2 regions of the Bariatricus sp. SGI.154 genome follow, and region 1 is predicted to be linked to the other one. Evidence: predicted binding sites of a transcription regulator. Region 1 holds the regulator's gene; the other holds the start of a gene.
The links. The regulator HrcA, encoded in region 1, represses chaperone genes, less so after heat shock. The targets are predictions, from matches to a motif close to TGTTAGCACTCNNNNNNNNNGAGTGCTAACA.
Positions count from the first base shown of each region.

Region 1 (3,149 bases):
TGCTGCTGTAGGCTCGTTGATGATACGCTTTACATCAAGACCTGCAATCTTACCAGCATCCTTGGTTGCCTGACGCTGAGCATCGTTAAAGTAAGCAGGTACTGTGATAACAGCCTCTGTTACCTTCTCACCAAGATATCCTTCTGCATCTGCTTTTAACTTCTGAAGGATCATCGCGGAAATCTCCTGTGGAGAATATCTCTTGTCATCAACGGTTACTTTGTAATCGCTTCCCATCTCTCTCTTAATAGAAGAGATTGTTCTCTCTGCATTGGTTACTGCCTGACGTTTTGCAGGCTCACCTACCAGACGCTCTCCTGTCTTTGAAAACGCTACAACAGATGGTGTTGTTCTAGCTCCTTCTGTATTCGCGATAACTGTTGGCTGACCACCTTCCATAACAGCCACACAACTGTTTGTTGTTCCTAAGTCAATACCTATAATTTTGCCCATTATAAAGACCTCCTATTTTTATGAAATAATAATTAATTGTAAGTGTCATATGAAGTTCGATTCGCTTCGCTCCTCGAACAACCTTCACACTAAATTCTGTGAAGATACTCTTCACTTTGTTCAGAGTATCTACCTTCATACTAAGTTCGATAATACCTCACTAAGTATTCAGGCATCATTAAGTGTTCAGGTTTAGTTCGCTACTTTTACCATGCTGTGTCTTACGACGGAATCACGGTACATGTAACCTTTCTGAAACTCTTCGGCTACGATATTCTCACCGAGGTTCTCATCTTCCACGTGCATCACTGCATTGTGGAAATCAGGATTGAATTCCTGTCCTACCGCTTCGATAGGTTTGACCCCTACACTTTCCAGTGTTGTCATTAACTGCTTATACACCATCTCCATTCCTTGGATGAAGGGATCTTCTTTGTCTTCTTCCTTGACTGCTCCAAGCCCACGCTCGAAATTGTCAACTACCGGAAGAATCTTATCTATGATATCTTTCGCTCCTATCTCGTACATCTGGGACTTCTCCCTCTCCGTACGTTTGCGGAAGTTATCAAACTCTGCCATCTGACGAGTGAGTCTGTCAGTCAGTTCCTCAATCTTCTCGTCTTTTTTATCTTTTTTATTCTTCTTGCCAAATAATTTCTTTCCGGATTTTGGTTCTTCTTCGCCGTCCTTTGCCTCTTCTTCCTCGCTGTCTTCAGCTGCTTCGCCATCTCCGCCAACTGTCGCCTCTTCTTCTGGCTCTTCACTGGCTTCTGCTGTATTACCGCTGTCATCAGAAGTTTCTGCCGCTTCTTGTTCTGCCTGCTCTGCTGCCTTCTTCGCTTCCTCTACAGCCTCTTTTACCATCTCTTCCTGGCTTTTCTCCTGCTGATTCTCCAAGGGTTATTCCACCTTTCTTATTCATTCTTATGAAACATCTGATCCAACTCATTCTGGAGTCGTTTCATAGATTTTAATACATGCTCATAATCCATTCGCTTCGGTCCGATAATACCTATCGTTCCCTTCATGCCGTCACCTAATTCATAAGTTGCGGTAACGACACTACAGTCTTTCATAGTCTGAACCGGAGTCTCATCTCCGATATACACCTGAATTCCGGTATTCTCTTCCTGAGATAATGTCTGGGTTACAAGTTCTGTCAACTGCTGCTTCTCTTCAAATGCATTGATAATCTCCTGGGCGCTCTGCTTATCACTAAGTTCCGGATACTTGAATATGTTCGTGGCTCCGCTTGTGTAGATCTGCATATCTTCATCTACCTGAATGGCATCCGCCACCGCATCTAATACCTTGCCAACCACTTGGCTGTGTATCCCGGCCTGTTCTTTTAATCTCGCGATCAGCCCAAGATTGATTGCTTCAATCGACATGCCGTTCAATGTAGTGTTCAAGAGCATATTCAATTTCAGCAGATTCTCATTGCTGAGCGGCTCTTCTATATTAATGATCTTATTCTTGATCACATTGCCGCCAAGTACGATTACCGCAATCACCTGTTCCGCATCCACCATGGATAACTGGATGAATTTAATCTTGTTCGCGTTATTCATCGGTGTAGAAACCATAGTCGCATAATTCGTACTATTGGCAAGAACCTTGGCTGCCTGCTTCAGGAGTTGTTCCATCTTGTCTGCCTTATCAAGCATCTGCTCCTGCATCTCGCTTAATTCCTGCTCCTTCTCATCCATCAGCATATCTACATATAATCTGTAGCCTTTATCCGAAGGAATACGTCCGGCTGACGTATGCGGCTGCATGATATATCCAAGTTCTTCCAAGTCTGCCATCTCATTGCGGATCGTTGCAGAACTTAAATTTAAATCCGTATATTTGGAAATCGTTCTGGACCCGACCGGCTCGCCTGTCTCCAGATACGTCTGAATGATTGCATGCAATATCTTTAACTTACGATCACTCAAGCCATGTTCTGATATCATTCGCCTTCCTCCTTTCGGATTTTGTTTTATTAGCACTCTTTGTTTTTGAGTGCTAACACCTTTCGACTATTAATTTAGCACTGCTGATTTGTTTTGTCAACACTCTTTATACATTTTTTATAAGTTTGGGATGTAGTAAAATGCACTTTTACTACGTCCCAAATTGAAAAATGTGGTGTACCTAACTGAAAAATGTGGTGTACCCACCTGAATTACTTAAGCCAGAATTCACTTCTGAGATAATCCACCACCCCTTCTTTCCTAAGTTTCCCAAGTTCTGCCGACATAGCGCTCCTCTCCACACAGAGATAATCCGCCAGCCCTTGCCTGTCGAATGGAATGCAAAAATGCCTGCTTCCTGCCCTTTTAGACTGGTCTGACAGATAGGACATCAGCTTTTCCCTGGTGGTCCGTCTGGAAAGATACCGGATCTTCTCTCCCAGCAATACATTCTTCCCCGCTAGGATATGCACCATATTCCTAACCAGTTCCTGATGAAACTGACAGGCAGTCGGGCAGACAGTCAATACCCGCCTTACATCCAACTGCAGAACAGCACTGTCTTCCACCGCCGCTACACTCACCGGACTTCTATCAAACTTTGCACAGGCATAAGCCGCTCCGAATAACTCTCCTTGCCCCACCTGCTCAAGGATCGTCCGATTCCCAAACACATCCTCATTCATTACCTGCACACATCCCTTAAGAACTACTCCAACCTTTCCAACTGGCTCTCCT
Region 1 is NZ_JBNPMC010000032.1:20,378-23,526, forward strand. It holds gene dnaK (molecular chaperone DnaK) at 1-453, opposite strand, end outside; gene grpE (nucleotide exchange factor GrpE) at 646-1,317, opposite strand; gene hrcA (heat-inducible transcriptional repressor HrcA) at 1,368-2,411, opposite strand; gene ACQRBN_RS13265 (Crp/Fnr family transcriptional regulator) at 2,624-3,149, opposite strand, start outside.

Region 2 (3,149 bases), on a different contig from region 1:
CAGGTGAAGATCGAAGATGAGGTTACGGATGTTGTGTGTGACCAGTGTGGAAGAAACATGGTGATCAAATACGGTCCGCACGGCAGATTCCTGGCATGTCCAGGTTTCCCGGAATGTAGGAACACCAAGCCTTATCTTGAAAAAGTGGGAGTGCCATGCCCAATATGTGGTAAAGACGTAGTAATCCGTAAGACGAAGAAGGGCAGAAAATATTACGGCTGTGAGGATAACCCGGAGTGTGAATTTATGTCCTGGCAGAAGCCTTCCACAAAGAAGTGTCCGAGATGTGGAAGTTACATGGTAGAGAAGGGGAATAAACTTCTCTGTGGTGATGAAAAATGTGGATACGTAGAAAATAAAGAAAATAGTAAAAATAATTAGGAAATTGATTGAAAGTTCCTGAATTGTATGATAATATAACATTCAAAGGATGGAGGATTGCCAATGAGTGTACAATTATTAGATAAAACTAGAAAAATCAATAAATTACTGCACAATAACAACTCGAGCAAAGTAGTGTTTAATGATATATGTGAGGTACTCACAGAGATTCTGGATTCCAATGTGCTGGTAGTCAGTAAAAAGGGAAAAGTACTTGGAGGCAGTAAATGTGAAGGCGTTCCATATATTAAAGAATTGATTGAGCAGGAAGTCGGCAAGCATATTGACGCGATGTTGAATGAGCGGCTTCTTAGTATTTTGTCTACCAAGGAGAATGTTAATCTGCAGACACTGGGATTTTCAGAAGAGGCGGTAAAAGGATATCAGGCAATTATTACTCCGATTGATATTGCAGGAGAGCGCCTTGGAACACTGTTTATCTATAAGAAAGAACAGATGTATGAGATTGATGATATTATCTTAAGTGAGTATGGGACAACAGTTGTAGGACTGGAGATGCTTCGTTCTGTGAATGAAGAGAGTGCAGAGGAGACCAGAAAAGAGCATATTGTTCAGTCTGCAATCAGTACATTGTCATATTCAGAACTGGAAGCGATCATCCACATTTTTGAAGAGTTGGATGGAACGGAAGGAATTCTGGTTGCCAGCAAGATTGCTGACAGAGTAGGAATCACCAGATCCGTTATCGTCAATGCCCTGCGGAAGTTTGAGAGCGCAGGTGTGATCGAATCCCGTTCTTCCGGTATGAAAGGAACCTATATCAAGGTTGTGAATGATTATGTATTCACGGAACTGGAGCATATTAAAGCGGAACGTATGAAATAATCAAAAAGATCAAGGGTATCGGGCAACTGATACCCTTATTTGACTCTCGCAGCAGATGCCTTTGTGACAATAAAGCAATGATTGCGTAAGGAAGGGAGCGATAGATATGTATGAGGAATGTCAGGTAACACTTAGGATGGAACGAATGATACTGAAGGATGGATATTTTGACGAGAAGATTCATCATTGTAAGATTATTACGTATCATCCTGAGGAGGAGAGCATATATCTGTTATCAGAGGATACGGAACTGCCGGCATTTTCATTGGATGGAATCTACGAATGCCGGATTGAGACGAAGGATGGGACGATCGGATGCAAGGGATGTATCAGAGAAAGGTACTGGAACAAACGTGGCAAAGTGATGAAGTATCAGATTAAGAATGGATTTTATAAAAATCTTGTAAACTAAATATAAAGTGTGTTGACAAAGTCAGAAGAGAGTGCTATTTTATATCTAGAGTTTTTAGCACTCTCTTTTTATGAGTGCTAACAAATATAGATATTTTTAAAGGAGGCATAAACTTATGAAATTAGTACCATTAGGAGACAGAGTTGTATTAAAACAGTTAATAGCAGAAGAAACTACCAAATCCGGAATCGTTATTCCTGGACAGTCTAAAGAGAAGCCTCAGCAGGCAGAAGTAATTGCTGTGGGTCCGGGCGGAACCGTAGATGGCAAGGAAGTACAGATGAATGTTACAGTAGGACAGCAGGTTATCTATTCGAAATATGCAGGAACAACCGTAGAGATTGATGATGAAGAATACATTATCGTAAAACAGGATGATATCCTGGCTGTTTGTGAATAATATAATAAAGTTTTAGGAGGCATGCAATTATGGCAAAGGAAATTAAATATGGCGCTGAAGCCAGAAGCGCATTGGAAGCAGGAGTAAATCAGCTGGCAGATACAGTAAGAGTAACACTTGGACCAAAAGGACGTAACGTAGTTCTGGATAAATCATTCGGAGCACCATTGATCACGAATGATGGTGTAACAATTGCAAAAGAGATTGAATTAGAAGATGCTTTCGAGAACATGGGAGCACAGTTGATCAAAGAAGTTGCATCCAAGACCAATGACGTAGCAGGTGATGGTACTACAACAGCAACCGTACTTGCACAGGCAATGGTACATGAAGGCATGAAGAACCTGGCAGCAGGCGCTAACCCGATCATCCTTCGTAAAGGTATGAAGAAGGCTACAGACGTAGCTGTAAAGGCAATTGCTGAGATGTCAAGCAAAGTAAAAGACAAAGATCAGATCGCAAAAGTAGCAGCGATCTCCGCAGGCGATGTTGAAGTTGGTGAGATGGTTGCTGATGCAATGGAGAAGGTATCTAACGATGGTGTTATCACAATCGAAGAATCTAAGACCATGAAGACAGAACTAGACCTGGTAGAAGGTATGCAGTTTGACCGTGGATATGTATCCGCATATATGGCAACAGATATGGATAAGATGGAAGCAGTTCTGGATGATCCATATATCCTGATCACAGATAAGAAGATCTCTAACATCCAGGAGATTCTTCCTGTATTAGAGCAGATCGTTCAGTCCGGCGCAAGACTTCTGATCATTGCAGAGGATGTAGAAGGTGAGGCACTTACTACACTGATCGTTAATAAACTGCGCGGTACATTCAACGTTGTTGCTGTAAAGGCACCGGGATATGGCGACAGAAGAAAAGAGATGCTCAAAGATATCGCTATCCTGACAGGAGGACAGGTAATCTCTGATGAACTTGGAATGGATCTTAAGGAGGCTACTCTGGATCAGTTAGGACGTGCAAAATCCGTAAAAGTACAGAAGGAAAATACAGTCATCGTTGATGGTATGGGCGATAAGAAAGCGATTGCAGATCGTGTATCCCAGATTAAGATGCAGATTGAAGAGACAACATCTGATTTTGATAGAG
Region 2 is NZ_JBNPMC010000003.1:108,601-111,749, forward strand. It holds gene topA (type I DNA topoisomerase) at 1-381, shown strand, start outside; gene codY (GTP-sensing pleiotropic transcriptional regulator CodY) at 445-1,227, shown strand; gene ACQRBN_RS03210 (hypothetical protein) at 1,334-1,639, shown strand; gene ACQRBN_RS03215 (co-chaperone GroES) at 1,755-2,039, shown strand; gene groL (chaperonin GroEL) at 2,069-3,149, shown strand, end outside.
Region 2: a site for HrcA is predicted at 1,692-1,722, ahead of ACQRBN_RS03215 (co-chaperone GroES). Genes of this name have one in related genera too.